Regions from separate parts of the Streptomyces sp. NPDC047014 genome, predicted to be linked through region 1. Evidence: riboswitches for the same ligand, from Rfam matches in the RefSeq annotation. Region 1 holds a riboswitch; the other holds the start of a gene.
The links. Region 1 has a riboswitch for S-adenosylmethionine ahead of thrC (threonine synthase). Riboswitches for the same ligand answer to the same signal wherever they lie in the genome.

Region 1 (11,798 bases):
CTCGGCTTCGGACCCGCCGCGCTCGGCACGACGGCGGGGTGCCCGCTCCCCTGTGTGCCGCCGTCGCCTCCCGCAGGCCCCTGCTGACCGCGGCGGTCGCCGCCACCGAGAAGGCCGTCCAGTGGATGGGCGAGGTCTCCACGGCGTCATGCTCCCGATGCGCCTCGGCCTCGCCGTCACCGGAACGCCGGTCGTGCCCGGCCGTCCGGGCGGGGCGGGCAGGGGGGACGAAAACCCGCTGCGGTGAACGCCGTGCGGGCCTAGCATGGCGCGCCGTGCCTCACACCGAAGAGATCATCGAACAGGCCCTGCACCACATCGGGACCGGCTACGTCTTCCCCGAGAAGGCCGAGCGGATCGGCATCGCGATCCGCCGCCGCCGCGCGGACGGCGCGTACGACGGGCTGGACGGGCCCGCGCTCTGCGCGGCCGTCACCGCCGACCTCCAGGAGGTCTGCCCCGACAAGCACATGCGGCTGCTCTGGTCCGCGGAGCCCCTGTCCCTGGAGCCCGAGGACCAGGACGCCGGCCGCGCCGCCTTCCTCGCCCTGCTCCGCAGCGAGAACCAGGGCGTCCGGCGCGTGGAGACCCTGGACGACGGCGTCGCGGTCGTCCGGATCACCTACATACCCGGCACCGACGAGGGCGCCCCCGCCATGGGCGCCGCCATGCAGCTCGCCGCCGGCAGCACCGCCCTCGTCCTGGACCTCCGGTCCTGCCGCGGCGGCATGCCCGAGGGCGCCGCGATGTGGTGCAGCTACTTCTTCCCCGACGACCAGACCCACCTCAACGACATCCACGACGGCCCCACCGGCACCACCCGCCAGTACTGGACCGCCGGCCACCTGCCCGCGCCCCGCTACCTCGACCGCCCGGTGTACATCCTCACCAGCGCCCTCACCTTCTCCGGCGGCGAGGACGTCGCCTACACCCTCCAGGCCCACGGCCGCGCCACCCTCGTCGGCGAGACCACCCGCGGCGGCGCCCACCCCACCGTCCGGCACACCCTCACCGAGCACATCCAGGTGACGGTGCCGATCGCCCGCACCGTGAACACCGTGACGGGCGGCAACTGGGAGGGTGTGGGCGTCACCCCCGACCTCCCCGCCCCGGCGGACCAGGCCCTCGAAACCGCCCTCAAGGCGCTGGCGACGAGAACGGCCTCCGCCGCCTCCGCCTCGTCCGCCTCCTAGGGCCGGCCGCCCCGCGCCGCCGTCACGAAGGCGCGGATCAGCTCCGGGGACTTCACCCCGCGCTCCCGCTCGACGCCGCTGGAGACGTCCACGCCCCACGCCCCGGTCGTCTCCAGCGCCTCGCGCACATTGCCCGCGTGCAGCCCGCCCGCCAGCAGCCAGCGGCCCTCGGGCGCGGTGAAATCCGCCGCCCCCCAGTTCCACGGCTTCCCGGAGCCGGGGTCGGGCGCGTCCAGCAGCAGCAGGTCCTCCCCGTACGCACCGCAGCGCTCCACCGGCAGCGCGGTGGCCCGCAGCAGGGTCCGGCCGTCCGCGCGCAGCGCCGCGAACTCCTCGGGCCCCTCCTCGCCGTGCAGCTGTACGGCCCGCACCCCGCTCTCCTCGGCGAACCGCCGCACCTCCGCCACCGGCTGCCCGCGGAACACCCCGACGGTGAGCACCGACTCCGGCACCCGCGCCGCCAGCTCCCGCGCCGCCGCGGCGCCGACCGTACGGGGGCTGCCGGGGGCGAAGACGAAGCCGACGGCATCGGCTCCCGCCGCCACGGCGGCGTCCACGTCCGGCGCGGTCCGCAGCCCGCAGATCTTCACGAAGAGGTCAGCCATGCCTCCAGCGTATGCGGAGCCGCCCCGCCGTCTCCCGGGCTCTGCCCGGACCCGCGCCTCACACGCCGTCGGGGCCGGATCCGTGCCGTCAGCGGCCTCGTTGGGCGGGGCCCAGGAGCGTGCCGCCGATCGCCTCGGCGAGATGCGCCGCGCCGATCTCGTCCGGGTCCGCGAAGTGCGCGTAGACCGTGTGGCGGCCCTCCGGGTGTCCCTCGTTCAGGTCGAGTTCCACCCGCTGGTTCGTGGGGTCGGCCGACGCGGACGGGATCCCCGGCACCTCCGGCCAGGCCCCCCGCCACAGCATCGTGGCCACCCCGCCCCGCAGCACCCGCAGGAACGCCTGCTCCACCGCGCCCGGAGCCGCGTACGCGTCCACGGTCAGCGGCAGCGCGGCGGCCAGCTCGTGGTCGTCGCGCGGGAGTTCCGCGCCCAGGTACCAGGTGTCGGCCGCGGACCAGTAGTCCGACGGGTCGAACATGCCCGCCGGCAGCAGCGCCGCCATGCCCCGCGCCTCGGCCACCGTCCGCGTCCGCGCGCACAGCCACATCTCCGGTTCGAGCGGCCGCATCCGCGCGCACAGCATCCGGGCCCGGCGATGGGCCTCCCCGAGATCATCGGTCCGGAACACCGCGTAGGCCCACGAACTCCCCATGCGCGTACGTTCACACGCCCGCCCCCGCCCCGGCCATAGGTTTTACCGCCCGGACGGGCCGGGAACGCCCGAGGGCGGCACCCCCGTCGGGGTGCCGCCCTCGTTCGAGAACAGCCGATCGACCCTCAGGACGATCAGAAGTCCATGTCACCACCCGGCATGCCGCCGCCCGCGGGGGCACCGGCCTTCTCGGGCTTGTCGGCGATGACGGCCTCGGTCGTCAGGAACAGCGCGGCGATCGACGCGGCGTTCTGCAGCGCGGAGCGCGTCACCTTCGCCGGGTCGATGATGCCCTCGGCGATCATGTCGACGTACTCGCCGGACGCGGCGTTCAGGCCGTGGCCGATGGGAAGGTTGCGCACCTTCTCCACGACGACGCCACCCTCCAGGCCACCGTTGACGGCGATCTGCTTGAGCGGGGCCTCCAGCGCGAGCTTCACGGCGTTGGCGCCGGTCGCCTCGTCGCCGTCGAGCTCCAGCTTGTCGAAGACGGCGGACGCCTGGAGCAGGGCCACGCCACCACCGGCGACGATGCCCTCCTCGACGGCGGCCTTCGCGTTGCGGACGGCGTCCTCGATGCGGTGCTTGCGCTCCTTGAGCTCGACCTCGGTCGCGGCACCGGCCTTGATGACGGCCACGCCGCCGGCCAGCTTCGCCAGGCGCTCCTGGAGCTTCTCGCGGTCGTAGTCCGAGTCCGAGTTCTCGATCTCGGCGCGGATCTGGTTCACGCGGCCCTGGACCTGGTCGCTGTCACCGGCACCGTCGACGATGGTCGTCTCGTCCTTGGTGATGACGACCTTGCGGGCGCGGCCCAGCAGGTCGAGACCGGCGTTCTCCAGCTTGAGGCCGACCTCCTCGGAGATGACCGTGCCGCCCGTGAGGATGGCGATGTCACCGAGCATGGCCTTGCGGCGGTCACCGAAGCCCGGGGCCTTGACGGCGACGGACTTGAAGGTGCCGCGGATCTTGTTGACGACCAGGGTCGACAGGGCCTCGCCCTCGACGTCCTCGGCGATGATCAGCAGCGGCTTGCCGGACTGCATGACCTTCTCCAGGAGCGGCAGCAGGTCCTTGACCGAGCCGATCTTGGAGTTGACGATCAGGATGTACGGGTCGTCGAGAGCCGACTCCATACGCTCCATGTCGGTGGCGAAGTACGCCGAGATGTAGCCCTTGTCGAAGCGCATACCCTCGGTGAGCTCCAGCTCCAGACCGAAGGTCTGGGACTCCTCGACGGTGATGACGCCTTCCTTGCCGACCTTGTCCATGGCCTCGGCGATGAGCTCGCCGATCTGGGTGTCGGCGGCGGAGATGGAGGCCGTCGAAGCGATCTGCTCCTTGGTCTCGACATCCTTGGCCTGGGCGAGCAGGGCGGCGGAGACGGCCTCGACGGCCTTCTCGATACCACGCTTGAGGGCCATCGGGTTCGCACCGGCGGCCACGTTGCGCAGGCCCTCGCGGACGAGCGCCTGGGCCAGCACGGTGGCGGTGGTCGTACCGTCGCCGGCGACGTCGTCCGTCTTCTTGGCGACTTCCTTGACCAGCTCGGCGCCGATCTTCTCGTACGGGTCCTCGAGCTCGATCTCCTTGGCGATGGAGACACCGTCGTTGGTGATCGTGGGGGCGCCCCACTTCTTCTCAAGGACGACGTTGCGACCCTTGGGGCCAAGGGTGACCTTGACGGCGTCGGCGAGCTGGTTCATCCCACGCTCGAGGCCGCGCCGGGCCTCCTCGTCGAACGCAATGATCTTGGCCATCTGAAGTGGTCCTCCCGGACAGCGGTGGATTGCTCCCAGGACCGCGCCCGCGCCCGCGACGGACGGCCTGCGTGCCCGGCGGTTCCTTCCCACCGGACCCTGCGGGCCTCACCGACCCGGTCCTCGTTCAGTAGCACTCTCACTCGGAGAGTGCTAACGCCAATGATTAGCACTCGACCCCTCCGAGTGCAAGCGGCTCGGGAACAACGGGCCCCGGCGCCGCGCACACGCGAGGGGCCCACACCCCGTGTCCGGGATGTGGGCCCCTCGAAGGTCTTCCAGGTCTGCGGTGAAGACCGTGCGTCGGTGGTCGATGCTCCCAGGACTAGCCGAGCGCGAGCTTGACCATGTCCGCCTGCGGACCCTTCTGGCCCTGCGAGATCTCGAACTCGACCCGCTGACCCTCTTCAAGGGTGCGGTACCCGTCCATCTGGATGGCGCTGTAGTGGACGAACACATCCGCACCACCGTCGACCGCGATGAAGCCGTAGCCCTTCTCCGCGTTGAACCACTTGACGGTGCCCTGAGCCATGCCTAACTCCCCTATTACTGGCCCTTGCGCGGGAACGCACTTCGCGTTACCGGGTCAGAACTTGCGTCGGAACGCGTCGACCGAGGCTGAATGTATCTGCGCGAGTGCTGTCTGCAACAGGTCAATCCGACGAGAAATCTGGACACCGAGAAACATTGAAATAGAGTGAAAATTTGGAATATTCCAGGGCAACTCGGGCCCGGCATATCTCGCCAAAGCCCCATATCGCGCCCGCACATTGACCCGATGTCGACCCTCACGCGACCCGTACATATGCGGCGGGCAAGTCCAGCGGAGGGGACTTCCCCAACTCTACCGTGCCCAATCAAGCAGAATTACCCCCTCCGCTTTTCGCGGAGGGGGTAATTGCGGTGGAGCGGGGAGGGCCGGGAAGGGGCCCGGGAGGGGTCAGCAGCCGCCCGCGACCGCCGGGATGATCGAAACTCCGGCGCCGTCCGGCGTCACCGCCTGGAGCCCGCCCTCGAAACGCACGTCGTCGTCGTTGACGTAGACGTTCACGAAGCGGCGCAGCTTGCCCTGGTCGTCCAGGACGCGCGCGGCGATGCCCGGGTGGTTCTTCTCCAGGGACTCGATGACCTCGGCGAGGGTCGCGCCCTCCGCCGGGACCTCGGCCTGACCGCCGGTGTAGGTGCGCAGGATGGTGGGGATGCGGACGTTGACGCTCATGGCGCTACTGCCTTTCCGGAAGTTGCCGGGAGTTGCCGGGAGTACGGGAGGGATGCTCAGGCCAGGCCGGCGGCGCGGAAGGCGTCCAGGCTGGGGCGGATGGTGGCGGTCTGCCCGCTGTCCGCGGCCACCGCCTCCAGGGTCTTGAGGCCGTCACCGGTGTTGAGGACGACGGTGGTCAGCGCCGGGTCCAGGTGCCCGCTCTCGATGAGCTTCTTCGTCACGCCGACGGTCACGCCGCCCGCGGTCTCGGCGAAGATGCCCTCGGTCTGCGCGAGGATCTTGATGGCCTCGACCACCTGCTCGTCGTTGACGTCCTCCACGAAGCCGCCGGTGCGGCGCGCGATGTCCAGCACGTACGGGCCGTCCGCCGGGTTGCCGATCGCGAGGGACTTGGCGATGGTGTCGGGCTTCTGCGGGCGGACCACGTCGTGGCCGGCCTTGAAGGCGGTGGACACCGGGGAGCAGCCCTCGGCCTGCGCACCGAAGATCTTGTACGGCCGGTCCTCCACCAGCCCCAGCTTGATCAGCTCCTGGAGCCCCTTGTCGATCTTCGTCAGCTGGGAGCCGGAGGCGATCGGGATCACGATCTGGTCGGGCAGCCGCCAGCCCAGCTGCTCGCAGATCTCGTACGCCAGGGTCTTGGAGCCCTCGCCGTAGTAGGGGCGGAGGTTGACGTTGACGAAGCCCCAGCCCTCGCCCAGCGGGTCCCCGATGAGCTCGGAGCAGAAGCGGTTGACGTCGTCGTAGTTGCCCTCGATGCCGACCAGGTCGCCGCCGTACACCCCGGCCATGACCACCTTGCCCTGCTCCAGGTCGTGCGGGATGAACACACAGGAGCGGAAACCGGCCCGGGCGGCCGCGGCGCCGACGGCGCCGGCCAGGTTGCCGGTGGAGGAGCAGGAGAGGGTGGTGAAGCCGAAGGCGCGGGCCGCCTCGACGGCGATGGCCACGACGCGGTCCTTGAAGGAGTGCGTCGGGTTGCCGGAGTCGTCCTTGACGTAGAGCTTGCCGGTGACGCCCAGTTCCTTGGCCAGGTTGGCCGCGTCGACGAGCTTGGTGAAGCCCGGGTTCAGGCTGGGCTTCCCGGCCACGTCGGCGGGGACGGGCAGCAGCGGCGCGTAACGCCAGATGTTGTTCGGGCCGGCCTCGATCGCCGCGCGCAGGGCCTCCGGGTCGCCGGTGGGAAGCTCGTAGGAGACTTCCAGCGGACCGAAGCACTCGGCGCAGGCGAAGATGGGGCCGAGCGCGAAGCGGGTACCGCACTCGCGACAGGAAAGGCCGTTGGCGGGTCCGAGATCGACAGAGGTGGCGACAGTCTGTGCAGCCATGATGGCGAGGCCCTTTCTCCTCATCTTCCCCATGGCGCATTTCGCCATGAGACGGAATTGGCACCTTCCCTAGCCGGGGCCTCGCCGACGTGCGCTGACGCGCGATCGCGAGAACCGGCTGGAGGGTTGCCGGGGCTTCAACGGGCCGTGTCCCTCTGCCCCTCTGGATGAGCGGTATGGCGCCGGCACGCGCGCTCTGCGGCGCGCCGGTGCGTTTGTACGCGGGGACCCCCGGCATGCGGTGGTCCTTCGCGTTGTTCAAGACTGTAACCGAAGGGACGGGCGGTTGAGACAGCCGTCCGAACCGCGAGATGGATCACAAAACGGCCGATTGCGCCGCTACGCAGGGAGTGCTGAGGGTGCTGGAAGAGGTGGAGCGCTGGCTGGCCGACCGCTCCTGGTCCGCCGCCGACCGACCGCTCGACCAGCTGCTCGACCGGAAACGGGCGGCCGGGACCACGGTCAGCGTGGTCCTGCCCGCGCTGGACGAGGAGGCCACGGTCGGCGCGATCGTCGAGACGGTCCGACGGGAACTGATGGAGGAGCTTCCGTTCCCTCTGGTGGACGAGCTGGTCGTCGTCGACTCCGGTTCGCGCGACCGCACCGCGGAGGTCGCGGCGAAGGCGGGCGCCCGCGTGGTGCACCGCGACGAGATCCTGCCCCGGATCCCGGCCCTGCCCGGCAAGGGCGAGGTGCTGTGGCGCTCGCTGCTGGTGACCGGCGGGGACGTGGTCTGCTTCGTCGACGCCGACCTGCGGGACTTCTCCGCCTCCTTCGTCTCCGGCATCGTCGGCCCGCTGCTGACCGACCCGGACGTGCAGTTCGTGAAGGCCATGTACGACCGGCCGCTGGGGGACGCGCCCGGACAGGGCGGCCGGGTCACCGAGCTGGTCGCCCGCCCCCTGCTCAACCTGCACTGGCCGCAGCTGGCCGGCTTCGTCCAGCCGCTGGGCGGCGAGTACGCGGTCCGGCGCTCCCTGCTGGAGCGGCTGCCGTTCCCCGTCGGCTACGGGGTCGAGCTGGGCCTGCTCGTGGACGCGCTGCACACCGTCGGACTGGACGCGCTCGCCCAGGTGGACGTGGGCGTACGGCTGCACCGCCATCAGGGTGGTCAGGCACTGGGCCGGATGGCCGCGGCGATCTACCGCACCGCCCAGGTCCGGCTCTCGCGCGGGCATCTGGTCCGCCCGGAGCTGACGCAGTTCGAGCGGGGCCCGGCGGGCTTCGAACCGCGCACGTACCCCGTGGACACCGAGGAGCGGCCGCCGATGGCGGAGGTGGAGGAGTACGCCCCGCGCGACGTGGCGTGACCGCGGCCATGGTTTGAGCCCCGGCGGGCCGGGCTAGGTTCGCGGCATGGCTTCCCAGGTACTCGTAGCCGCGAACCGCGGCCCGCTCTCCTACGCCCTCACCGACGACGGCACGCTCAGTGCCCGGCGCGGCGGGGGCGGTCTCGTCTCCGGCCTCTCGGCGGCCCTCGCGCGGCAGCCGGAGGCGCTGTGGATCTGCGCGGCGCTCTCGGAGGCGGACCGGGAGGCGGTGCGCAGGGGGGTCTCCGAGCCGGGGGTCCGGATGCTGGACATCGATCCCACGATGTATGACGACGCGTACAACGGGATCGCGAACTCCGTGCTGTGGTTCACCCACCACCACCTGTACGACGTGCCGCGCGAGCCGGTATTCGACGCGGCGTTCCGGCGGCGCTGGGAGTCGTACACCGCCTACAACCTGGCCTTCGCGCGGGCCCTGGCGCAGGAGGCGGCGCCGGGGGCGGCGGTCCTGGTGCAGGACTACCACCTGGCGCTGGTCCCGGGGCAGCTGCGGGAGCTGCGGCCGGACCTGCGCATCGCCCACTTCACGCATACGCCGTGGGCCTCGCGGGAGTTCCTGGACATGCTGCCGGAGGACGTGCGGGAGCAGCTGGTGCGCGGGATGCTCGGCGCGGACGTGGTCGGCTTCCACACCCGCGCCTGGGCCGACGCCTTCGTGGCGGCGGCGGGCCCGGAGGAGGCGGGGCGGGTGGCGGTGTTCCCGCTCGGGGTCGACGCGGAGGAGCTGCGGGGGCTGGCGTACCGGCCGGAGGTGGACGAGAAGCTGGCGGCGCTGCGGGCGGAGGTGGGCGACCGGAAGACGATCGTCCGCGTGGACCGGACGGAACTCTCGAAGAACATCCTGCGGGGGCTGCTGGCCTACCGCGAACTCCTGACGGCCCACCCGGAGTGGCGGGACCGGGTGGTCCACCTGGCCTCGGCCTACCCCTCCCGGCAGGACCTCAAGGTGTACCGGGACTACACGGCGGCGGTGTCGGAACTGGCGGCGGAGATCAACGCGGAGTTCGGCACGGAGGGCTGGCAGCCGGTCCTGGTCTCGGTCCAGGACGATTTCACGCGCTCGCTGGCGGCGTACCGCATGGCGGACGTGGCCCTGGTGAACCCGGTCCGGGACGGCATGAACCTGGTGGCGAAGGAGATCCCGGTCGTCTCCGAATCCGGCGTGTCCCTGGTCCTCTCCACAGGCGCGGGCGCCCACGAAGCCCTCCAGGCCGACGCCTTGACGGTCAACCCGTACGACGTCTCGGCGACGGCCACCGCCCTCCACGAGGCCCTGTCCCTCCCCGGGGAGGACCGCGAGGCCCGCACAAAACGCCTGTCGGCGGCGGCCACCACCCTCCCCCCGTCAGCGTGGTTCGAAGCCCAACTGTCGGCCCTGACCCGCTGATCGCCGGACGGGCTAGAAGCACGGGGCTCCGCCCCGGACCCCGCTCCTCAAACGCCGGAGGGGCTGAATTTGCCCACCTCAGCCCCGCCATATCCAGCCCCGCCGGCGTTTGAGGCGCGGGTCCGGGCGGAGCCCGGTTGTTTCAGCCTCGCCGGCGTTTGAGGCGCGGGGTACGGGGCGGAGCCCCGATCTTTGGCCTCAGCGGGGAGTGCTCAGGCACGCCAACTCCAGCCTCGCCGGCGTTTGAGGCGCGGGGTGCGGGGCGGAGCCCCGGTCTTTAGCCTCGCCGGCGATTGAGGCGCGGCCCCGTCAGGGGTGGAGGGCGGCGGCCAGGGTCGAGAGGAAGGCGGCTACCGCCGCGGGGCCCGGGAGGGTGAGGTCGGCCCGGGCCGAGAGTTCCGGAACCTCCGCCGAGCCGCTGCACACGAGCAGCCCAGGCACCCCTTCCGCCCGCCGCTTCTCGACCGCCGAGTACGCCGCCAGGTCACCCAGGTCGTCCCCCGCGTACAGCACCGCCCCCGCCCCCCGCTCCGCGAGGAACTCCGTGAGCGCGACCCCCTTGTCCATGCCCGGCGGCCTCAGCTCCAGCACGGCCCGCCCCGGCTCCACCATCAGCCCGTGCCGCGCCGCCAGCGCGGCCAGCGGTTCCCGCAGGGCGGCGAACGCCGCCGCCGGGTCCGCCGCCCGCCGCGTGTGCACCGCCAGCGCGCGGCCCTTCTCCTCGATCCACGTGCCCTGCCACGCCCCGATCGAGTCCAGGAACCCCGGCAGCTCGGCCCGTACCGCCGCCACCCCGGGATGCTCCGCGGGCGCGGACACCGTCCCCGACACCGCGTCCCACCGCTCGGCCCCGTAGTGTCCGAGCACCACCAGGTGCTCCAGCCCCGCGGCCCCGGCGAAGCCGCCGTACCGGACCGCGACCCCCGCCGGCCGCCCCGTGATCACCGCGACGGAGTCCACCCTCGGCGCGAGCGCCGACAGCGCGGGCAGGGCGTCGGGATGGGCTCTGGCCTGGTCGGGGTCGGGCACGATGTCGGCGAGGGTGCCGTCGAAGTCGAGGGCGATCACGGCGCGGCGCGGGGCGGCGAGCAGGGCTTCGAGTCCCTCGCGTCCGGCTGCGGTGACGGGCATCGGCAGATCGTGCGGCTGGCTCCCCATACGCACGACCCTAACGGCCCAGCGCGGCCACGGCTATCGCCTCGCCCGCTGCGCCTCCCGGATGCGCCGCAGGCGGTTGACCGTGCCGGGGGCGTGCTCCAGGGCGCGCGGGTCGTTGATGAGCGCGTTGAGCAGCTGGTAGTAGCGGACGGGGGTCATCCCCAGCCCTTCCCGTATGGCCCGCTCCTTGGCCCCGGGCCCGGGCCAGGTGCGCGCCTCGTACGCGAGCACCGCGGCCTCCGTGGCCGTCAGCCGCCCCTCGTCCGTCATACCGCCAGGTTAACTCCGCGCTCCGACAACGCTCCCGTCAGCGCCCCGGCAGCCGCCCCGCCGGCCGGCCCCGGAGCACCCCGCCCCGGAGCCCGCCGCCTCAGCGCGGATCCGCCGCCCGCGCCGACGCCGCGATGTCCTCCAGGACCTTCGCCGGCTGCCCGCCCGGCTGCACGGCCCGGCCGATGTTCTGCTTGATGTCCTCGCTCACGCCCGCCCAGGACTTCTTGCCCGCCGGGTACAGCCGCGAGCCGGGCAGCGCCGTCAGGAACGGCTTGAGCTGCGCCGCCGAGCCCCCGGTCGCCGCCTGCTTGGCCTGGTAGCCGGTGGTGGTGGCGGGCAGCAGGTCGTACTTGTCCGTGAAGGCCGTCACGTTCTTCGGCTGGTAGAGGAAGTCCAGGAACTTGCCGGACTGCTCGCGGTGGCCGTTCTTGAAGGCCATGATCCAGTCGGCGACGCCCATCGCGGGCTGCGGGGAGCCGTCGGAGGTGGGCAGCTGCACCATGCCGAACTTCACCCCCTTCGCCTCGGCCTGCTTCATCAGCGTGGGGTGCCCGTTGAGCATGCCGACCTCGCCCTTGGTGAAGGCGTCGAAGGCGGCCTGCCGGTCCAGCTTCGCGGGCTCGACGGGCCCGGTCAGCCCCTGCCCGACCATCTTGTCCCGCAGGAACTCCAGCGTCTTGACGTTGTCCGCGGAGTCGAGCGAGTAGCCCTCCTCGTTGTCGGTGTAGCCGCCACCGCCCGAGAGCATCCACATCATCGTCTCGGCCTGCGCCTCCTCGCGGCCCAGCGGCAGCGCGAAGGGGGTGGCCACGCCCGCGCCCTTGAGCTTCTTGGCCGCCGCCTCCAGCTCGGCCCAGCTCTTGGGCTGCCAGCCCTTGCCGTCCTTGGGGAT
Region 2 (11,798 bases), on a different contig from region 1:
TGGGACTTGACCTCGTCCTTGCTCGGCTTGCCCGGCGCCGCGGAGGCGTTCTGGGAGAGGAGGGCGACGGCCGCCGCCGCGGTGGCGGTCACCACGGTCACACGAGCGCGGGTCGGCTGCTTGGGTCGACGGTGGGACGCCACGAAGGCGAGCTCCTTCTTCCTGGAGCCGCCGAAGAAGACAGGCTCGGCAGCACCTTCGCCGCCACCCCGAATGAGTGATCAACCGCACGAAGGTTTGACCAGACCTTAGTGACCGAGCTGTGATCAGTTCAAATCCCACTGAGCAAAAAATCGCCGCCCGACCAGGTTCTTTACCTAGGGAGCACGCTCCGTACCGGCGAGTTGACGGTACGTCCTCCACAGGACGACCCAATTCGGGCATTGGGAACAGGAGTTAGGAAACGCGCGAAAGCCGCTTGAGCAACAAGGCGGACGCGACGGGCCGCGCGCCCGCCTTCGCCACCCCGTCGGCCACCTCGCGGTCGGTGGAGACCACGACCACCGGGCGGCCCGGCGGTTCGGCGCGCACCAGCTGGCGGATCAGCTCGTCCGCCGTCACCCCGGCCTTGGAGAACAGCACCCGCACCCCGCGCGGCGGCGCGAGCAGCACCGGCGCCGCCAGCTCCGCCCCGTCGAACACGCAGGTCATCTCGGCGCCCGTCTGCGCGGCCAGCATCGACAGCCCGCCGAGCAGCCGCAGCCGCTGCTTCTCCAGCGGCATCGTCGGATAGCCGGTCTTGGTCACGTTGTAGCCGTCGACCACCAGATGGGCCTGCGGCAGCGCCAGCAGCTGGTCCAGCAGCGCCGGATCGGTCTCCGACAGGGCGCGCGCCGCGATGTCCTTCGGCGTCATCCGGCCCGGCTCGACCGCCTCCACGGTGTCCGCCGGGCGGGTGTTGACCGGCGGCAGCGCCAGCTCGCGGCGCAGCCCCTGGGCCGCGTCCAGCACGGTGTCCAGCAGCAGCCGCAGCCGCATGTCCTCGATGCTGCGCCCCTCGCGGGTGGCCCGGCGCGAGGTCTCCAACGCCGTCTCCACCTCCGCGAGACGGGACTTGAGCCGCCGGCTCTCGCTCTCCGCCGCCGCCACCCGGGCCGCCGCGTCCCCGCGGATCCCGTCCACCTCGGCCGTCAGCTTGCGCAGGGCCGCCTCGCCGCGCTTGACGTCGCTGAGGGCGCTGCGCAGCCTTCGCTGAAGCGATTCGGCTTCCTTGCGCGCCGCGTCCAGCTCCCCGCGCACCTGTTCACCGCCGCTGCGCTGGGCCTCCCGTACCTGCGCCAGCTCCTCGCGCAGGCGGTCCAGCTCGCGCCGGGTCTCCTCGTCGGCCCGCTCGGCGTCGGCGCGCAGCGCCTCCTCGCCCGCGGCGGCCACCAGCTTGACCCAGCCCGCCGGACGCAGCACGAAGGCCGCGGCCGCCACGTCCAGCGGGTCCGCGGCGGCCGGCGGGGCGCCGGACTCCAGCGCCGCCGCCAGGTCCGCCTGGGACTCGCGCAGCTTCTCCGCGACCCGGCTGCGGAACACGGGGTCGGTCTCGACCGCCGCCGCCATGGCGTTGCCGGCGAACTTGGCCCGGCGGGTCGGGGTGAAGCGGGCGTACTGGCGCAGCGGGGCCGGCAGGTCGGCGACCGTCAGCGCGCCGAAGGCGTCCGAGACCAGCGCGACGACCCGGCGCCGCACGCCTTCCGGCAGCGGGCGGTCGAGCGCCTCGGCGGCGTCGCCGGCCGCGTCGGCCGGTTCAGCGCCGCTTGCGCCTTCCACAATCCGTCACCCCTACCGTGATGGTCCTGTCTGGGGCGGGGCTCCGTCAGGAGTCCGCGCCCGGCCTGTCCACGAGCTCGATGCGGTCCACCGCGTTGCACCATCGGCAGCGGACCGACTCGATGGTCTCATTGACCACCTCGCGTTCCTCGACCTTGGGCTCCCCGGCGAGGTCCAGGTGGACGTACTCGACGACCTTCGACGAACGGGTGACGTCGAAGCGTGTGAGGTTGCCGCACAGGGTGCAGCGCCACCGGGTCGTGTCGGTCGGCAGGGGAACCGTCATCAGGCCGCTCTCTCCTTCGTAACTGATTCAATTAAACCGGTCCGGTCGCCCGTACGCGTCGTCCGCCGGACCGCAGCTCGTAACCCTACGGCCTGCCACCGCTTCAGGTGGGGTCCCTTGCGTCATGCTCTGTCACATGATCGTAAGGTGGCGGGCCGTTCGCGAGGCCGCCCGGGGACCGGTGGTCACCCATGCGCTGATCGCGGGCTGCGCAGTGGTGTTCGTCCTCGGGCCGGCCTCGGGGCTGAATCCGGTCTACGGGACGGGCGACGAGCTGCTGGACGCCGGCACGGCGTACTTCCGGCGCTGGGGCGTGGTCCCCGACGAACTGTTCACGGCGACCCCGCGGGCCTGGCTCACCCCGCTCACGGCGCTCTTCGTCCACGGCAACTGGCTGCACCTGCTCGGGAACATGCTCTTCCTCTACGTCTTCGGCGCGCTGGCGGAGGAGCGGATGGGCCGGCCGGCGTTCCTCGTCTTCTACGTCTGCACCGGTTACGTGGCCCTGGCGGCGTACGCGGCGGCCAACGCGGAGTCCTCCCAGACCCTGGTGGGCGCGTCGGGGGCGATCTCGGCCGTCCTGGGCGCCTTCCTCTACCTGCTCCCGAGAGCCCGGGTGACGAGCCTGTTCCCCTTCCTGTTCTTCCTCCCGCTGCGCTTCCCGGCATGGCTGGTGCTGCTGTTCTGGTTCGCCCTCCAGGGGGTGGCCGCGCAGCGGGCGGAGAGCGGGCCCGGGGTGGCCTATCTGGCCCATCTCGTTGGCTTCTCGGTCGGCTTCCTCGCCGCGTGGGCGCGCTATCGGGGTACGACTAGAGTGAGGCGACCAGCGACGGCCACCGAGGGAGACAGCCAGCCGTGATCACCGCGATCGTGCTCATCAAGACCAGCGTGGACCGCATCCCCGAGATCGCCGAGTCCATCGCCGCCCTCGAAAACGTCAGCGAGGTCTACTCGGTGACGGGGACGTACGACCTGATCGCGCTGGTCCGCGTGAACCGCCACGAGAACCTGGCGGACATCATCCCGGGCCGCATCAGCAAGATCCCGGGCGTGGAGGCCACGGACACGCACGTGGCGTTCCGCACGTACTCCCAGCACGACCTGGAAGCAGCCTTCGCCATCGGCCTGGACGCGTAACCCCTCCGGCGCGGCCCGCCGATCCGGCCCGAGCCCGCCCGAGCCGGTTCCACAGCGACCGGAGCAGCCCACTGCGAACGGGCCGACCCACACCCGGGAGCAAGTTCCAGTCCCCCGGGACCGTGACGGACGGGTCGGGCGCGGGGGCCCTCCGGGCCGTCTCCTCGGCTCGCGCGTGCGGCGGGGGTCGTCCCGTACGGGGTGGTCGCGCGCTCGTCCTGCGGGGACGGCCCTGCACGCCCCCGCTCCCCCCGACGAGCAGAGGGCGGTGCCGTACGGCCGGAGCCCTGGCCGTGGGGTGGGGACACGCAGGAGGGTCCCCGCAGGACGAGCGCGCAACCCAGGCCGCACAGGACGACCGGGGCCGCAGGCGCGAGCCGAGGAGACACTCCGGAGGGGCCGCACCCCACACCCCGCGAGCCACCCGCAGCACCGCACCCCGAACAGGCGGCTCCCGGCCCGGCCAGGCACCGCACCCCCCGCAAGGCACCCCGCACCCGGGTTACCGCCCCATCCCTCCGAGCCGCCCGCAGCGCACCGCCCCGCGCGAGGCGGTCCGGGGGCGCGGGCACCGCCCGTACCCGCGGGCCCCGTCGGTCAGACGGCCGGCACGCACCGGCCCCCCTCCACCCGGTACTGCCACTTCGCCCCGTCCGCGACAAGCTCCCGCACGGCCCGCACGAACCGCTCCACGTGCTCGTCCGGCGTCCCCGCCCCGAAGCTCACCCGGATCGCGTTCAGCGACCGCTCCCCCGGCCCCGCCTCCGGCGCCCCGCACTCGCCCGTCTCCCGCGGCTCGCCGCCGAGCAGGGTCCGTACCAGCGGGTGCGCGCAGAACAGCCCGTCCCGCACCCCGATCCCGTACTCCGCGGAGAGCGCCGCCGCGAAGTGCGAGCTGTTCCAGCCGTCCACCACGAAGGACAGCACCCCGACCCGCGGCGCGTCCTCCCCGAAGAGGGACAGCACCCGCACCGCCGGGACCTCCGCCAGGCCCTCGCGGACCCGGTCCACCAGCCGCCGCTCGCGCGCCACCAGGTTGTCGAAGCCCGCCTCGGTCAGGGCCCGGCACGCGGAGGCGATGGAGTACACGCCGATCACGTTCGGGGAGCCCGCCTCGTGCCGCGCGGCCGTGGTGTGCCACTCGACGTCCACCCCGCCGTCCTCCCGGCGGGCCACCGTACGGGAGGCACCGCCGCCCGCGAGGTACGGCTCGGCCTCCTGGAGCCAGTCGGCCCGCCCGGCGAGCACGCCCGAGCCGAAGGGCGCGTACAGCTTGTGCCCGGAGAAGGCGACCCAGTCCACGTCGAGCTCCCGTACGGAGACCGGGTGGTGCGGCGCGAGCTGCGCGGCGTCGAGGACGATCCGGGCGCCGTGGGCGTGCGCGGCGGCGGTGAGCTCCTTCACCGGCCACAGCTCGCCGGTGACGTTGGACGCGCCCGTGACGCAGACCAGCGCCGGGCCGTAGGGGTCCCGGTCCGCGAGGGCCCGCTCCAGGGTGGCGACGGCCTCGCCCGGGGTGCGCGGGGCGTCGAGGTAGGTGACGCGGTGGTCCCCCCAGGGCAGCAGGGAGGCGTGGTGCTCGGTCTCGAAGACGAAGACCTGGCAGCCGGCGGGCAGGACCGCGGCGAGCAGGTTCAGCGAGTCGGTGGTGGAGCGGGTGAAGACGACCTGGTCGGCGGGGCGGCAGTCCAGGAACTCGGCGACGGTGACGCGGCTCTGCTCGAACAGGTCGGTGGAGAGCTGGGAGAGGTAGCCCGCGCCGCGGTGGACGCTGCCGTAGTAGGGGGCGTACGCGGCCACGTCGTCCCAGACGCGCTGCAGGGCGGGGGCGCTGGCCGCGTAGTCGAGGGCCGCGTAGGTGACCTCGCCGCCGGTGACGAGCGGGACGCTGACGTCCCGGCCGAGGACGGGCAGCGGCTCGGCACAGGCGGCGGGGATGTCGGTGGCGAGGATGTCGGTGGCGGCGGTGTCGACGGTGGCGGCGGACAGGGATGCGGACATGGCGGAATCTCCCGGCAGGCAGGGCGGAATGGCTTCGGTGGACCCGTACGCGGGTACGGCGGCGCGGCCGTCCGGGGTACGGGAGGATCCTCGGAGCCGGAGGGGCCAGCCGGTCAGGCAGGGCGGGCCGGCGCGGTACGCGCGGGCGTCCCGGTTCCGAGGGGGTGAAGAAGGGGCGTCAGTCGCCCTATCGCATTCGCTTGCTCACGGAAAACGCTCCTCGAGAGACCAGGACCCCTGGTGTCGAGGGATCCGCGCTTGCCGAGGGCCTTGCTGCCCACGACCTGGTCATCACCCGGGGCACCCCGCCACGGAAGGAGGGTTGCCGGACAGCAAGCCGGGGCCGTAACGCTGTCACTCGTGACCTGAGCTGCATCCTGCCACATGATCGGCCGCGCGCCAGACCCCGGTCCACATGGCGGACCGGGGTCTGGCGGGAAACGTACCGTCGGGGCGTGATTCAGGCGTTGCTGGCCGCCACCCAGCGTTCCAGGGCGGCGCGGGCGGAGCCGGAGTCGACGGACTCGGCCGCGCGGGCGATGCCCGCGGCGATCTGCTCCTCCAGCGTGCCGGGGCCGGGGTCGAGGGCGACCAGGGCCGCCGCCGAGTTCAGCAGGACGGCGTCGCGGACCGGGCCGGTCTCACCGGCCAGCAGCCGGCGGGCCACGTCGGCGTTGAAGGAGGGGTCCCCGCCGGCCAGGGCGGAGACGTCCACGAGCGGGATGCCCACGTCGCGCGGGTCGAAGCGCTGCTCGGAGACCTCGCCCTCGCGCACCCACCAGACCCGGGAGGTGGCGGTGGTGGTCAGTTCGTCGAGCCCGTCGTCGCCGCGGAAGACCAGGGCGGAGGAGCCGCGCTCGGCGAGCACCCCGGCCACGATGGGCGCCATCCGCGGGTCGGCGACCCCGGTGGCCTGGGACCGCACCTTGGCGGGGTTGGTCAGCGGGCCGAGGACGTTGAAGGTGGTGCGGATGCCCAGCTCCCGGCGGGCGCCCGCGACATGCCGCAGGGCCGGGTGGAACTTCACGGCGAAGCAGAAGGTGATGCCCGCCTCCTCCGCGACGCGGACCACCCGGTCGATGGGGAGGTCGAGGTTGACGCCCAGCTTCTCCAGGACGTCGGAGGAGCCGCTGGCGGAGGACGCGGCCCGGTTGCCGTGCTTGACCACCTTGGCGCCGGTGCCCGCGACCACGATCGCGGACATGGTGGAGATGTTGACGGTCTTGGCGCCGTCGCCGCCGGTGCCGACGATGTCGACGGTCCGGCCGGGCACCTCGATCAGGTTGGCGTGCGCGTACATGGCGCGGACCAGGCCGTTGATCTCCGCGACGGTCTCCCCCTTGGCCCGCAGCGCGACCACGAAGCCCGCGATCTGGGCGTCGGTGGCCTCCCCGCGCATGACGCGGTCCATGGCCCAGGCGGTGTCGTCGGCGCTGAGGTCCCGGCCGGTGAGCAGGGCGTCGAGGACGGCCGGCCAACCACGGGCCGCCACGCTGTCGCCGCCTGCCGGGGTCGCAACGTTCATGGTCCGCTCCTGCTGTTGATGGGGGTTCCACGTCGAATGGGAAGGAGATCAGCCTATCCAGCCCCGGTTACGGCAAAGAGCCCCGTCCGGACAGTGGACGGGGCTCTCGCCGTGGCGACACCAGGACCGGGATGAGCCGGTCCCTCATGCGGTGGTGCGGGGGATCAGTGGTGGCCGTGGCCGGACTGGATCTCCTTGTACTCCTCGACCGTGGGCTTCTCGATCTGGTTGCCCTCGGCGTAGAAGCCCTTGCTCAGCTTCGCGCGCAGCTTCTCGCCGGCCTTGACCTTGCGCTCGACACCGTTCTCGTCGACCGTCGGGCCGATCTCGACCGGCTTGTACTGCTCGTGCGCGGTGAGCGTGTGCAGCTGGCCCTGCGGCAGCGGCTCGTGGACCTCGATGAACTCACCGTGCGGCAGGCGCTTGATGATGCCGGTCTCGCGACCGTGCAGCACCTTGTCCCGGTCCCGGCGCTGGAGGCCGAGGCAGATCCGCTTGGTGACGATGAAGGCGAGGACCGGGACGACGAAGAAGCCGATCCGGACGAACCACGTGATCGAGTTGATCGACAGGTGGAAGTACTGGGCGAACATGTCGTTGCCGCCGCCGATGAGGAGCACGATGTACTCCGCGATCCAGGCGACACCGAAGGCCGTACGGGTCGGGACGTTGCGCGGGCGGTCCAGGATGTGGTGCTCGCGCTTGTCGCCGGTGACCCAGGACTCGATGAACGGCCAGACGGCGATGGAGCCAAGGACCAGCGGGAAGAGCAGCAGCGGGATGAACACGCCCAGGACGAGCGTGTGGCCCCACAGATTGATCTCCCAGCCGGGCATGGCACGGATCAAGCCTTCCGGCATACCCATGTACCAGTCGGGCTGCGCACCGGTGGACACGTGGTCCGGGCGGTACGGGCCCAGCGCCCAGATCGGGTTGATCGAGGCGATCGCCGCGACCACCGCGATGACACCGAAGACCAGGAAGAAGAAGCCTCCGGCCTTGGCCATGTAGACCGGCAGCAGCGGCATGCCGACGACGTTGTTGTTCGTCTTGCCGGGGCCCGCGTACTGGGTGTGCTTGTGGTAGAAGACCAGGATCAGGTGGGCCACGAGCAGGCCCATCATGATGCCGGGCAGCAGCAGGATGTGCACCGAGTAGAAGCGCGCGACGAAGTCGCCGCCCGGGAACTCCCCGCCGAACAGGAACATCGACAGGTACGTGCCGACGACCGGGACGGACAGGATGGCGCCCTGCATGAAGCGGACACCGGTGCCGGAGAGCAGGTCGTCCGGCAGCGAGTAACCGGTGAAGCCGGTGAACATGCCGAGGACCAGCAGCAGGAAGCCGAAGATCCAGTTGACCTCGCGCGGCTTGCGGAAGGCGCCGGTGAAGAAGACGCGCATCATGTGCACGATCATCGCCGCGACGAAGATCAGGGCCGCCCAGTGGTGGATCTGGCGGATCAGCAGGCCACCGCGGACGTCGAAGCTGATGTCGAGCGTCGAGGCGAACGCCTCGGACATCATGACGCCCTGCATCGGGACGTAACTGCCGTGGTACTCCACCTCGTTCATGCTCGGGTGGAAGAACAGCGTCAGGTACACACCCGTGAGGATGATGATGATGAAGCTGTAGAGGCAGATCTCACCCAGCATGAAGGACCAGTGGTCCGGGAAGATCTTGCGCATGTTCGCCTTGGCGAGGCTGTAGATGCCCAGGCGGCCGTCCGCCCAGTCCGCTACTCGCTCGCCGGCGGGCGCTTTGCGCGCCGTCTTGTGGTCGGTGGCAGTGCTCATCCGCGCTCCCAGAATGCAGGACCGACGGGCTCTTCGAAGTCGCCGAGCGCTTCGAGGAAGCCTTCGTCATTCACGCCGATCCGCAGCTGCGGAAGCGCGTGACCGGCCGGGCCGAAGATGACACGGGCGCCGTCGGAGAGGTCGAAGGTGGACTGGTGGCACGGGCAGAGCACGTGGTGCGTCTGCTGCTCGTACAGGCTGATCGGGCAGCCGACGTGGGTGCAGATCTTCGAGTAGGCGACGATGCCGTCGTGGGACCACTCGAGTTCCTGCTTGTCCTTGATGTCCTCCGGCTGGATACGGACGATCATCAGGGCGGCCTTGGCGATCTGCACCTGGAAGTCGTGCTGGTGCTCGTCCAGGCCCTCGGGCATGGCGAACGTCAGCGAACCGACGAGGACGTCCTCGGGGCGCAGCGGCTCCATCGTGTTCTGGTTGATGAGCATCTTGCCCTTCGCCCAGAGCGTCTTGCGGAGCTTCTCCTCGGGCAGCGGGCCCAGGTCGCGCATGATCACCACGGCGGAGAGCGGCAGCATGGCCAGCGCGCCCAGCATCGTGTTGCGGATCAGCGGACGGCGGCCGATGCCGGACTCGTTCGCGCCGTCGGCGAAGTCCTGGAGGACCTTCGCCTTGACCTCCGGGGAGGCGGCGATCTCGTGGCGGTCGTCGGCGACCTCGACGTCGGACATCAGGGTGCGGGCCCAGTGGACCGCGCCGGCGCCGATGCAGAAGAGGGCCACGCCCAGGCTGATGCCCAGGGCGAAGTTGAGCGCGCTCACCCTCCCGACCGGGAAGATGTAGACGATCTTGTCGACCGGGAAGATCACGTAGGAGGCGATGAAGGCGACCGTGGCCAGCATCGACAGCGTGAACAGCATCGCGACGGTGCGCTCGGAACGCTTCGCGGCCCGCTCGTCGATGTCCTGGATGCGCGGCTTGTGGACCGGCAGGCCCGGGTCGGCGAACGGGTCGTCCGCGACTGCTACGCCACCGTGGTGGGCGTCGCCCTGCTCGCTCGGCAGGTGCTTCTCTTCGGGAATCTCTTGGCTACTCATGACTTCTTGGCCTTAGCGGTGTGGGCCGCGACCCAGACGGCGACAGCGATCAGCGCACCCAGAGCGAAGATCCAGCCGAACAGACCCTCGGACACGGGGCCGAGGCCGCCGAGCTTGAGACCACCGGGGTTGGTCGACTTCTCACCGTTCACGTTCTGGAGGTACGCGATGATGTCCTTCTTCTGCTTCTCCGGCATCGTGCTGTCGGGGAAGGACGGCATGTTCTGCGGGCCGGTCTGCATGGCCTCGTAGATGTGCTTCGGCGAAACGTCCTCAAGGTTGGGGGCGTACTTGCCGTTGGTCAGCGCGCCGCCCTCACCGGTGAAGTTGTGGCACTGCGCGCAGTTGTTGCGGAACAGCTCACCGCCGTTGGCGATGTCGGCGTCCGCCGGGTCGTACTGCTTCTCGGTCGGCGTGATCGGGCCGGCACCGAGGGAGGCGATGTACGCGGCCAGCTGGTCGATCTGCGCCTGGGTGTAGATGACCGGCTTCTTCGGCACCTGGGCGCCGGGCTGCTGGGCGGGCATGCGGCCCGTGCTCACCTGGAAGTCGACGGCCGCGGAGCCGACGCCTACCAGGCTCGGGCCGTCAGAGGAACCCTGACCGCCGGTTCCGTGGCAGCTTGCGCAGCCCACGGCGTAGAGCTTCTTGCCCTCCTCGATGGCGAGGGACTGGGCGGTTTCATCGGCCTGCGCCTTGCCCGCGGGGGCGAAGGCGGCATACAGCCCCCCAGTGGCCGCCAGCGCGAGGAGTAGAACGACGACCGCCGCCAGCGGATGGCGTCGTCGTGCGGAGAGCTTTTTCACGGATTACCCCGGTGTCAGGATCTTCTGCGTCGGTGTGTCTGGATGGTGTGCCGGGTCGGGCCCGGTGACGTGTTCGCTACTTGATCAGGTAGATCGTCGCGAAGAGGCCGATCCAGACGACGTCGACGAAGTGCCAGTAGTAGGACACGACGATGGCCGACGTGGCCTGTTCGTGGGTGAACCTCTTGGCCGCGTACGTCCGGCCGAGGACCAGCAGGAAGGCGATGAGACCGCCCGTCACGTGCAGACCGTGGAAGCCGGTGGTCAGGTAGAACACCGAGCCGTACGGATCGGACGAGAGGCTCATGCCCTCGTGCTTGACCAGCTCGGTGTACTCGAACACCTGGCCGCCAATGAAGATCGCACCCATGACGAACGTGATGATGAACCACGTCCGGAGCTTCTTCACGTCACCGCGCTCGGCGGCGAAGACGCCGAGCTGGCAGGTGAGGGAGGAGAGCACCAGGATCGTCGTGTTCGTCGCCGAGAAGGGCAGGTTCAAGGCCGAAGCCTGCTCTGCCCAGTACTCGGCACCCATCACGGATCGCAGGGTGAAGTACATCGCGAAGAGGGCCGCGAAGAACATCAGCTCGGAACTCAACCAGATGATGGTTCCGACGCTGACGAGGTTCGGCCGATTGACCGTCGGGTGCGCGTGCCCGGTATCTACTGTCGTTGCTGTCGCCACGACCGACATTATGTCGGTCGCTTATCCCGCCCTCACCCCGGGGGGTGCCGTTCGGAGTGTCAGGGGTGTGTGCAAGGCCCGAACGGCCCATCGGACAACCCCTCCGCGCGGCCTCGGGCACGTGTCCGAACCGATGCTGGCGGGGCCTCGGGAGGAGTAGGCTCCCGCGCAACATCAACGTGATTCATGGGACACGTGGAGGATCGAAATGCGGGCGACTGCGCGGGTTCTGGTCTACAGCGACGACGCGGGCACCCGGGAGCAGGTGAGACTGGCGGCGGGCCGCCGTCCCGCCGCTGATCTGCCGCCGGTGGAGTTCCTGGAGTGTGCGACCCTGCCGGCCGTCCTGGCGGAGCTGGACGCGGGCGGCATCGACGTGTGCGTGCTGGACGGCGAGGCGGTTCCGGCCGGCGGCATGGGCGTGTGCCGGCAGATCAAGGACGAGATCTTCCGGTGCCCCCCGGTGCTGCTGCTGATGGGGCGTCCCCAGGACGCCTGGCTGGCCACCTGGAGCCGCGCGGACGCGGCGGTGACCCTTCCGGTGGATCCGGTGGAGTTCGCGGACGCCCTGGCGGGCCTGCTGCGCGCGCGGCTGTCCTCGCCGGCCGCCTGACGCACCGGCGGCCCCGCGCCGCGGACGGCGGCGGGGCCGGTCGCCGTACGGTCCTCCCCCGGCGGGCTCCGGGAGAGGACCGGGCGGCTGTCAGACGGTCGGCCGCAGGCGGGCCTGGTCCACGTGGCTGCGG

Region 2: another riboswitch for S-adenosylmethionine. It lies ahead of ABZ873_RS29745 (aminotransferase class V-fold PLP-dependent enzyme); the one in region 1 lies ahead of thrC (threonine synthase).

What each region holds. Positions count from the first base shown of each region.
Region 1 covers NZ_JBEYVX010000074.1:11,360-23,157, reverse strand. The annotation lists gene ABZ873_RS27410 (hypothetical protein) at 1-87, shown strand, start outside; gene ABZ873_RS27405 (S41 family peptidase) at 276-1,193, shown strand; gene ABZ873_RS27400 (phosphoribosylanthranilate isomerase) at 1,190-1,798, opposite strand; gene ABZ873_RS27395 (hypothetical protein) at 1,887-2,450, opposite strand; gene groL (chaperonin GroEL) at 2,585-4,207, opposite strand; gene ABZ873_RS27385 (cold-shock protein) at 4,533-4,739, opposite strand; gene ABZ873_RS27380 (MoaD/ThiS family protein) at 5,148-5,426, opposite strand; gene thrC (threonine synthase) at 5,483-6,781, opposite strand; SAM riboswitch class I at 6,775-6,931, opposite strand; gene ABZ873_RS27370 (glucosyl-3-phosphoglycerate synthase) at 7,117-8,067, shown strand; gene ABZ873_RS27365 (trehalose-6-phosphate synthase) at 8,114-9,475, shown strand; gene otsB (trehalose-phosphatase) at 9,785-10,633, opposite strand; gene ABZ873_RS27355 (DUF3263 domain-containing protein) at 10,667-10,903, opposite strand; gene ABZ873_RS27350 (extracellular solute-binding protein) at 11,004-11,798, opposite strand, start outside.
Region 2 covers NZ_JBEYVX010000095.1:4,614-16,411, forward strand. The annotation lists gene ABZ873_RS29720 (NlpC/P60 family protein) at 1-143, opposite strand, end outside; gene ABZ873_RS29725 (NYN domain-containing protein) at 397-1,761, opposite strand; gene ABZ873_RS29730 (hypothetical protein) at 1,805-2,044, opposite strand; gene ABZ873_RS29735 (rhomboid family intramembrane serine protease) at 2,181-2,903, shown strand; gene ABZ873_RS29740 (Lrp/AsnC ligand binding domain-containing protein) at 2,900-3,181, shown strand; gene ABZ873_RS29745 (aminotransferase class V-fold PLP-dependent enzyme) at 3,779-5,182, opposite strand; SAM riboswitch class IV at 5,432-5,548, opposite strand; gene trpD (anthranilate phosphoribosyltransferase) at 5,643-6,707, opposite strand; gene ABZ873_RS29755 (ubiquinol-cytochrome c reductase cytochrome b subunit) at 6,872-8,503, opposite strand; gene ABZ873_RS29760 (Rieske 2Fe-2S domain-containing protein) at 8,500-9,558, opposite strand; gene ABZ873_RS29765 (c-type cytochrome) at 9,555-10,364, opposite strand; gene ABZ873_RS29770 (heme-copper oxidase subunit III) at 10,441-11,061, opposite strand; gene ABZ873_RS29775 (hypothetical protein) at 11,261-11,665, shown strand; gene ABZ873_RS29780 (Ig-like domain-containing protein) at 11,756-11,798, opposite strand, start outside.